3 regions of the Ottowia oryzae genome follow, and region 2 is predicted to be linked to each of the others. Evidence: predicted binding sites of a transcription regulator. Region 2 holds the regulator's gene; each other region holds the start of a gene.
What was found. The regulator FNR, encoded in region 2, switches genes on or off when oxygen is low (the NO sensors DNR and NnrR bind a similar motif). The targets are predictions, from matches to a motif close to TTGATNNNNATCAA.
Positions count from the first base shown of each region.

Region 1: C6570_RS08995 (universal stress protein) is a predicted target of FNR. The motif match lies at 1,397-1,410, and genes of this name have one in related genera.
Region 3: azu (azurin) is a predicted target of FNR. The motif match lies at 1,680-1,693, and genes of this name have one in related genera.

Region 1 is NZ_CP027666.1:1,933,669-1,936,940, forward strand. Features, by position in the region: gene C6570_RS08990 (LapA family protein) at 1-548, shown strand, start outside; gene C6570_RS08995 (universal stress protein) at 867-1,310, opposite strand; gene C6570_RS09000 (heavy metal translocating P-type ATPase) at 1,428-3,272, shown strand, end outside.
Region 2 is NZ_CP027666.1:2,068,093-2,071,364, reverse strand. Features, by position in the region: gene hemN (oxygen-independent coproporphyrinogen III oxidase) at 1-810, opposite strand, end outside; gene fnr (fumarate/nitrate reduction transcriptional regulator Fnr) at 1,025-1,744, shown strand; gene C6570_RS09630 (DUF1178 family protein) at 1,865-2,371, opposite strand; gene C6570_RS09625 (NUDIX domain-containing protein) at 2,373-2,966, opposite strand; gene C6570_RS09620 (DUF2818 family protein) at 2,968-3,272, opposite strand, start outside.
Region 3 is NZ_CP027666.1:1,958,161-1,961,432, reverse strand. Features, by position in the region: gene C6570_RS09135 (GMP reductase) at 1-960, shown strand, start outside; gene azu (azurin) at 1,125-1,571, opposite strand; gene C6570_RS09125 (alpha/beta hydrolase) at 1,801-2,682, opposite strand; tRNA gene C6570_RS09120 (tRNA-Ala) at 2,944-3,019, shown strand; gene C6570_RS09115 (thioredoxin family protein) at 3,206-3,272, shown strand, end outside.

The sequences.
Region 1 (3,272 bases), 130 kb from region 2:
CCGACCTGAACCTGGGCTTCACCGAAATTCGCGCGCCGCTCGGCCTGGTGCTGCTGGGCCTGATGGCCGCGCTGTCGGTGGTGTTTGTCGCCATGGTTGCCTACACCCAGGGTACGGTGCTGGTGGAAACGCGCCGCCACGCCAAGGAACTGGCCGCCCAGCGCGAGCTGGCCGACAAGGCCGAGGCATCGCGCTTTACCGATCTGCGCGCGCATCTGGACAAGGAAATGACGCGCCTGACCGACTCGGTGGCAATGCAGACGCGCGAAATGCTGTCGCGTGTGGACCGCGCTGAAATGGGCCTGCGCGACCGCCCGGTGGACGCCGAAGTGTCCCGCCTGGTGCAAGCCGTGGAGAACCACAACCGCGACCTGCACGCGCGGGTGGACCGCCTGGAGATGGGCCTGCGCGACGGGCTGGCTGGCTACGTGCCCGCACCGGCTTCGGTGCGGCCCGCGGCATTGACGGGCCAGTCGTACCAGCCGGCACCGGCTGAGCGCAACCCAGACCCCACGCAAGACCCTATCGGCAGCGCGGTTCCGCGCTGAGCGATACCGCCAATTTCCTGGTCTTTGGCGCCTCTAGCCTAGGCGCAATCAGCGCGGCCAGCTATGCAATAGATAGCTGGCCGTTCGCGTTTTGGGGCTGTGCCTGTCAGTGAATCTGCGGCTTTCGCGCGTTTCGGCTTACCTACGGCGGCGGAGCGCATGTCTCATCGCAGACCGGAGGAAAGGGCAAAGGGCGGCGCAGTGCAGCGCCAAGCCATCCAGAAACAGCTGGCTTAAAAAAGCAAGTCAAATCGCCCGCCAGCGCCCTACCTACAAGCGCTGGCAGCTATGTTTGTCATAGCGAAGGGCGGCGGGCCCTCAGCGCAGCACCAGCACCGGGATTTCGGAATGGGTCAGCACCTGCTGGGTTTCGCTGCCCAGCAGCAGGCGTTTGACGCCCTTGCGGCCGTGCGACGCCATTACGATCAAATCGGCCTTGTGCTTCTTGGCGGCGGCGATCAGCGCGTCGGACACCACGTCCGACTTGGCCAGGATCGCCTTCACTTTCACGCCCTGCGCCTCGCCCGCGGCCTTGACCGCATCGACCACGCTGCGGCCGTCGTCACTCCATTTCTGTTCTACCCGCGCCACGTCTTCGGCCGACAGCGGCACCGAGCCTTCGAAATAGCTTTGCGGGTAGCGCGGAATCACCTTCAGCGCGATCAACTCGGCGCCGGCCAGCGCGGCCAGTTCGATGGCGCTGTTGACGGCCTTGGTGGACAGCTTGGAGCCATCGGTGGCCACCAGAATGCGTTGGTACATGGTTTTTCTTCCTTGGTTGGGCCTGCTTTGGCACGCGACAGTGCCGCTCAGCCTGAAACCATACTCTCCTGACGATGGTGCTGTGCTTGACATAGGTCAAGCCCGGCGGCGGGCGGCATGGTTAGAGTCGCTTCTGTTATGCAGGGCGCCAGTGCGATTGTTCCTCCACTGACGCGGGTTGACGCTCCCGCGGGCGGCTTGGCGTCGCCCGCGCCACGGGCGCCGGACGATTTCACACTGCTGGACGAGCGCGACACGTGGCTCGAATTCAGCCGCCCTCTGGGCGACACCCAGGCCAGCGGCGGGGCCGCCACGGCGCAACCCGTCGGCCCTGGCCGCTGGGAATCGACGGTGGTGTTTGAAGGCATGCATTGCGCCGCCTGCGCCGGCACCATCGAGCAGGCACTGCGCGCCACCCCCGGCGTGCTGGAGGCCGATGTCAGCGCGGCCAGCCACCGCGGCCGCATCGTCTGGGACGAGCAGGGCACGCGCCCTTCCGCCTGGATGCGCGCGGTGCAGCGCACAGGCTACCGCCCGCTGCCCGCCCACGACGCCTTCGCCAGCGCGCGCCGCCAGGCCGAAACCCGCAAGATGCTCTGGCGCCTGGGCGTGGCCGGTGTCTGCATGATGCAGGTCATGATGTACGCCGCGCCGACGTACTTCGCCGCGCCGGGCGATATCGCCCCCGATCTGGTCAACCTCTTGCGCTGGGCGCAGTGGGTGCTTTCGCTGCCCGTGGTGCTTTTTTCTTGCCGGCCGTTCTTTGCCAATGCGTTGCGTGATTTGCGCCAGCGTTCGATCAGCATGGATTTGCCGGTGGCGCTGGGCATGGGCATCTCCTTCGTGGTCAGCTCGCTGGGCACGTTCGAACCGGGTGGATTGTTTGGGCGCGAGGTGTACTTTGACTCGCTCACCATGTTTGTCTTTTTCCTGCTGACCGGGCGCTGGCTGGAGTTGCGCATGCGCGACCGCACGGCCGGCGCACTCGAAGCATTGATGCACCGCCTGCCCGAGAGCGTTCAGCGGCTTTCTGCCAGCGGCGAATGGGAGCGCGTGGTGACGCGGCGCGTGCGCGTGGGCGACGTGCTGCTGGTCTTGCCGGGCGAGGCCTTTCCGGCCGACGGCGTGGTGTTGCGCGGCCATACCTCGGTGGACGAGGCGCTGCTGACCGGCGAATCCACCCCCGTGGCCCGCCGGGACGGCGATCAGGTGATTGCTGGCAGCCACAACCTGGCTGCCCCGGTGGAAGTGAAGGTTTTGCGCATCGGCGGCGACACGCGGTATGCGCAGATCGTGTCGTTGATGGAACAGGCTTCCGTCAGCAAACCGCAACTGGCGCAGCTGGCGGACCGCATGGCCAAGCCGTTTCTGGTGCTGGTGCTGGTGGCAGCGGCGGTGGCCTGTGCCTACTGGTGGCCCAGCGATCCGGGCCATGCGCTGATGATCGCCGTCGCGATTCTGGTGGTGACGTGCCCCTGCGCTTTGTCGTTGGCGACGCCTGCGGCCATGCTGGCCAGCGCTGGGGCGCTGGCGCGCAACGGCGTGCTGGTGCGCCGCCTGCAGGGGCTGGAAACGCTGGCCGAGGTGGATACCCTGGTCTTCGACAAGACCGGCACCCTCACGCGCGACGCATTTGTCTTGAAGCACATCCGCCTGCGCGAAGGGGCTGCGCAAACGGAGGTGATGGTGTTGGCGGCGCAACTGGCCAAAGGCAGCCTGCACCCGGTGTCGCGCGCGCTGGTGCGTGCCGCCGAAGCGCAGATTGACCTGGGCGGCGCGCCCATTGCCGTACCGGTGCGCGATGTCACCGAAGTCGCAGGCCAGGGCGTGCGCGCTTCGGCCGAGCTGGCGGGCGCGTGGCAGAGCGTGCGATTGGGCTCATCCGCCTTCTGCGACGTTGGTCAGGATGCCCGGGTGCGCGACGCAGCGGCAGCGGCCGAGGGGCCTGTAAGCCATTTGTCT
Region 2 (3,272 bases):
CACCTTGTTGGCGGCGCCGGGCAGGTCGGCGCTCAGGATGCGGCGCTGCGGCTTGAAGCGCTCCGGCAAGTGCGCGTAGGCGTACAAGGCCACGCGATCGGGGCGCAGCTGGGCCATCTGCGCCAGCGTGCGGTCGAACGATTCCGGCGTCTGGCGCGGCAGGCCGTAGATCAGATCGACGTTGATGGATTCGAAGCCGATGCGGCGCGCCTCTTCCACCAGGGCAAACACCTGCTCGGCGGGCTGCACGCGGTGCACGGCCTTTTGCACCTGCGGGTCAAAGTCCTGCACGCCAAAGCTGAGGCGGTTGAATCCCAGCTGCGCCAGGGCCTGCAGGCGCTCTGCGTTCACCGTGCGCGGGTCTACCTCGATGGAGTATTCGCCCCCAGGCACCAGCGAGAAATGGCGGCGCAGCACGCCCATCAGTTCGGCCAACTCGGCGTCGCTGAAGAACGTGGGCGTGCCGCCGCCCAGGTGCAGCTGGCTGACGGCCTGGCCTTCGCCCAGGTGGCGCGCATGCAGCTCGATCTCGCGCGACAGATAGCGCAGGTATGGCGCGCTGCGCTCGTGATGGCGCGTGATGATCTTGTTGCAGGCGCAGTAGTAGCACAGCGACTGGCAGAACGGGATGTGCACGTAAAGCGAGAGCGGCCGGGCCAGCGCGGCGGGGCCGTCACGGCGCTGCTCCAGCGCCTGAACGTACTGCTCGGCGGTGAACGCCTCGACGAATCGATCGGCCGTGGGATACGACGTGTAGCGGGGCCCCGGCACGTCAAACCGGGTCAGCAGATCGGTGGTGATAGCGGACATTGAGGGCGAATGGACGGCCGAATCGGCGATTGAAAGGAAAAGGCGGTGTTACAACCGCTACTTTGACCGACGCACGCCCTCGCGGCCTTGACGCGGATCAACACCGGCCAAGAGCGGCGCGCACGGATTTACCCTTTGTCCTCGTCGGGAGGGCAGCATCGATTAAAATACGTTACATGTCTTTAGCGCCTCCACGCGCGCCGACACCGGCCGCATGACCCCTCAAGCCATCAAAGTCGCCTGCTCCAACTGCAATCTTCGCGAGTTGTGCATGCCGATGGGCCTGTCCGACGGCGATCTGGGCAAGCTGGATGAATTGGTAACTCTGCGCCGCCGCATCAAGCGCGGCTCTGCCCTGTTTTCGAACGGCGACAAGTTCAGCGCGCTCTATGCCATCCGCGTCGGCTTCTTCAAGACCTGCGTGACCACCGAGGGTGGGCGCGACCAGGTCACAGGCTTTCAGATGGCCGGCGAAATCATGGGCCTGGACGGCATCGTGGGCGACCGCCACACGTGCGATGCGGTGGCGCTGGAAGACGCCGAGGTGTGCGTCATGCCTTACGACCGCATCGAAGATCTGTCGCGTGACGTGCCGGCCCTGCAGACGCATGTCCACCGGATCATGAGCCGCGAAATCGTCCGCCACCATGGCGTGATGCTTTTGCTGGGCAGCATGCGCGCGGAAGAGCGCCTGGCCGCCTTCCTGCTCAACCTGGTGCAGCGCCTGCAGGCGCGCGGGTTCTCATCCAGTGAGCTGGTGCTGCGCATGACGCGCGAAGAAATCGGCAGCTACCTGGGCCTGAAGCTCGAGACGGTGAGCCGCACCTTCTCGAAGTTCGCCGAGGAAGGCATCGTCGAAGTGAAGCAGCGCCACGTGCGCATTCTGAGCAGCGATGCGCTGCGCGCTATCGTCAACACGCCTTCCTGGGCCTGATTGGCCCTGGTCGTCAGCGTGGCGACGGCGGCGTGGGTTGCGGCCTGAATCCCCCAACGCCCGATTTCAAGCTTTATCAGGCTCCAGCGCCCGCCCAATCAGCGCGGGCAGCTATCAAAATCATTGCAAAGTGTCTTTGAAGCCGTCTGGCACAGGCAGCGGCATGACGGCGATGCCTTCGTCCAAAAGCTCTTCCGTCTGCTGCGGCGTGGCATGCCCGCGGATACCGCGCGCCTCGCACTCACCGTAGTGCATTTTCCGCGCCTCTTCGGCGAAGCGCTGACCGACGTCCTCGGCGCTCGCCATCACGCGCCGCACCACGTGCAGCCACGCCGCCTGCAGCACCTGCGGAGGCAATGACGCCACGTTGTCGGCCGACCCTTCGCGCTGCACCGATGACCCAGTCGCCGCACCAGCCGATTCCGGTGTGCGCTCGCCGCTCTCGTGCCGCGTGCCCGCCGCACCCAGGTTGAGCCGCGGCGCGCTGGGAAGCTTGGTAACCGTGGGGTCGCCGCACATGGGGCAGGCCAAGAGCCCGCTGGAAAGCTGATGCTGGAAGTCGTCCTCGGACGAAAACCAGCCCTCGAACCCGTGGCCGTGCTGGCATTGAAGATTCAGGACCTTCATCTCACGCCGATGGCGGCCGTTGCCAGTCCAGCGCCCAAGCGCCGCTTTGCACGTTCTGTAGCCACAAGGCGCCAATAAGGGTCTTGGCGTCCGTCACCGTGCCGTCGCGGCACCAGCCCTGCAACTCGTCCAGCGTGGCCGCGAAGACATCCAGAAACTCGCCGGCATCAAGCTGCCGGGCACCCGCAGTCAAGCCGCGCGCAAACCAGATCTCGATGAACTCTGTGGAATAGGCAACCAAGGGATGCAGCACACCGGCGCGAGCCCATTGCGCCGCGGTGTAGCCCGTCTCTTCGCGCAGTTCGCGCTGTGCGCAAGCGAGGCCCGCTTCACCCGGGTCGAGCTTGCCTGCGGGAAACTCAATGATGGTCTGACCGACGGGGTAACGAAACTGCCTTTCCATCACCAGACGCAGGGGGCCCGCCCCGTCGTCGAGCAAGGGCACGATCATCACGGCGCCGGGGTGTACGACGTATTCGCGGGTGGTCACCGCGCCATCGGGCAATTCGACCTGGTCGCGGCAGACTTTGAGGAAATTGCCCTGCACCAGCGTTTGGCCGTCAAGACGGCGCTCCAGCAGCTTTCCGTCAGGCATTTCAACGCCCCTTGAGCAGCAGATAGCGGTAGACAAACCCCGGGAATGCGAAGGTCAGAAACAGCGCGCCGGTGACGGCGTAGAACTCCCAGCCCTGCACCTGGTTCTGCCCCAGAGCCCTTTCCATCGCCATGCCGATGGCACCGACAATGGCATACCAAAGGATGAGCTCCAGCGCGCGCCAGGCCAAGTTTTTGTGGCCGCCCGGCACCGGCAGCGCCAGCATCAGTCGCTGGCTGACGAAGGGCAAATTGGCTGCAATCAGCGCGAGCGCCAATAGAACGGCAATGGACAGACTTTGAGACA
Region 3 (3,272 bases), 110 kb from region 2:
GACCAGGTTTTGCTGCTGCCGCGCAAATGCCGCGTGGAAAGCCGCAGCCAGTGCGATGCCGGTATCGACTTTGGCGGCCGCCGCTTCAAGCTGCCAGCCGTGCCGTCCAACATGAAGACGGTGGTGGATGAATCCATCTGCCAATGGCTGGCGGCCAACGGCTACTTTTATGTGATGCACCGTTTCGACATCGACAACGTGGCCTTCGTGCGCGACATGCAGGCGCGCGGGCTGTTCGCGTCGATCTCGCTGGGCGTGAAGGCGCCCGACTACGCCACGGTCGATACCCTGGCCGACGCCGGCCTGACGCCCGAATACATCACCATCGACATCGCGCACGGCCATTCCGACACGGTGCGCGACATGATCTGGCACATCCGCAAGAAGCTGCCCAACGCCTTCATCATCGCGGGCAACGTGGCCACACCCGAAGCCGTGATCGACCTGGAAAACTGGGGCGCCGACGCCACCAAGGTGGGCGTGGGCCCGGGCAAGGTGTGCATCACCAAGCTGAAAACCGGCTTTGGCACGGGCGGCTGGCAGCTGTCGGCGCTGAAATGGTGCTCGCGCGTGGCGACCAAGCCCATCGTGGCCGACGGCGGCATCCGCAGCCATGGCGACATCGCCAAATCCATCCGCTTTGGCGCGACCATGGTGATGATCGGCTCGCTGTTCGCGGGGCATGAGGAATCGCCCGGCACCACGGTGGACGTGAATGGCGAGCGCTTCAAGGAATACTTCGGCTCGGCCAGCGACTTCAACAAAGGCGAGTACCGCCACGTGGAAGGCAAGAAGATCCTGGAACCGATCAAGGGCAAGCTGTCCGACACGCTGGTCGAGATGGAGCAGGACGTGCAAAGCTCGATCAGCTACGCCGGCGGCACCAAGCTGCTGGACATCCGCAAGGTGAACTACGTGATCCTGGGCGGCGACAACGCGGGCGAACACCTGCTGATGTAAGCGGCGGGGCCGACCCGCCAGCGCGCCGCGCCTGCGGGATCAGCGGCGCAGCGCGTTCAATGCGTTTTCGGCCTCCAGCGCTGGCTGCACCTGCGCCAGGCGCTATCTATATTGAAGCAAAAAAAGGGGCCCGAGGCCCCTTTTTTCTGCAGCGCTTGAGGCGCTTACTTGACTTGCAGCGTACCCTTCATCAGGGCAGCGTGGCCAGGGAAGGAGCAGAAGAAGCTGTACGCGTCGCCAGCTTTCAGCTTGGCCACGTCAAAGCTGGCCGTGGCGCTTTCGCCACCGCCGACCAGTTTCGTGGCGGCGATCACGCGGGGGTCTCCGCTCTTGACGTAGTTGTTGGCAGCGCCTGCGGCAATGCCGTCTTTCTCGACGGCTTCCATGTCAGCGGTCTTGGCGAGCACCCAGTTGTGGCCCATGGCGGTCTTCGGCAGTTTGCCCACGTGCTTGAGGGTCACCGTGAAGCTCTTGCACGACTTGGGCACGTCGATGCTCTTGGTGTTGAACTGCATTGCATCGTTGGCTTCGACCTGAACCGAGCAGTCGGCGGCGAACGCCGGCGCGGCCAGAACCAAAGAAGCAACGGCCATAGCGGCAAAACGGAACATGATGATGAAAACTCCTGAAAGCATCGGGCTGATGAGATGCAAAGGCAGCGCGCGCAACCCGCCCGGCGCTACTTGACCGCATCGTACGGCGGTTGCGCCATCAAGATATTGATGCGCGTCAATAGCGCTTCACCGTGGGTGGCGTGATGCGGCAGCGACGCACGGCGCGCCCTGCCCTGGCTCTTGGCCTAAGCACCGCAGGCCGCCAGGCCTGCACCCGGCGCCACCGTCAAGCCGTGCGCAAAAGCTGGCGCGCCAGCGTATTGAGGCGGTGGCCGCGCGTTGCCAGCGCGTCCAGGATGCTGAAGTGGTTCAGCCCCGGCAAGGCCTGCGCCTGCGGCACGCGGTCGCGCCCCCAGGCCTGCTGGATCAGCCTGTTCTGGCGCAGGTATTCGCCGCTTTCGTCCGCGCCCACCATTGCCACAAAACGCCCGTTGCCGCTGTAGGGCACGCGCGCCGGGCTGGCCTGCTGCACCTGTGCGGGCGACAGGCGCAAGGCTTCTTGCAGACTGGGCGTGCGCATCAACGGCTCCAGGTCGTACAGGCCCGACAGGCCGATGCCCCGCCGCACCGCGCCGCTGGGCATGCCCGCCTGAACCAGCGGCCACGCGCAGGCCATCATCATCGCGGCCATGGTGCCACCCGCCGAATGGCCGACGACCACCAGGCGCCGCCGGTCGGCCTTGAGCGCTCGCGCATGGCGCCACGCCCAAGCCACGGCCTGCGCCACGTCCATGGTGCTCTGCGGCACGCTGGCCTGCGGCGCCAGCGCGTAGTTGGGTACCACCACCGCCGCGCCCGCGTCGTGCAATTCGCCCGCCACGAAGCTGTGGAAGGACTTGTCCAGCGCCTTCCAGTAGCCGCCGTGCACAAAAACCACGAGCGGCGCGCCAGCCTGGCGGGCGGCGAATGCATCCAGGCGCTGGCGCGGGCCATCGCAGTAGGGCACGTCCAGCTGACACGGCAAGCTGCGTCGAACCATGGCCGACTGCGCGGCCCAGCGGGCGAAGTAATCCCCGTGATCAGGCACGCGCATGCGGTTGTTGTACATGCGTTCCAGCCATTGAATGTCTGGCAGTTCGCGGCGAATGGGTGCGGTAATGCGGGCCATGAGCACGCTATTGTCTCAAAACGCAAGCGCACCTCGGCAAGCCTGCTGTCGCCCCGGGCTGTGCGAACCTTTTAAGCCGAAACAGGCCCTGGCGCCTGCGCAGCCTGCGCTAGCAGCTATGAGTATCGGAGCGAAGCCCTTTTCCTTCGAAGCGGCAACGCCGACGGCACCAGGCGCTAACGTGCCTTCAACCGGCGTTGCCATCGGCAAGGCCCGGCACGGTGCAGCGCCCAGTTGGACTAGAATTCACCTCAACCTTGTGGGGGGGTAGCTCAGCTGGGAGAGCGCCGCGTTCGCAATGCGGAGGTCGGGAGTTCGATCCTCCTCCTCTCCACCACAGGTCTCGGCGAACACGCCGTTCTTCTGCAGTCGGCCAGCCGTTGCGCCGCCTTGCAAATGCCCGGCGCCCTGGGCTTTCGCCTCTCTCCTCCCCATCCTGCCTGCGCCACCAAGCTCTGCTGGCGCGCGGCGCGATAGCCGCAGCGCACACCCTGGTGCGGTACACGCTATCCTCCTCAGCGCCATGCCGTACACCCCCACTTTCACCCCCGAAACACTGACACGCGCCGACGTCGATGCCGCGCGAGGCC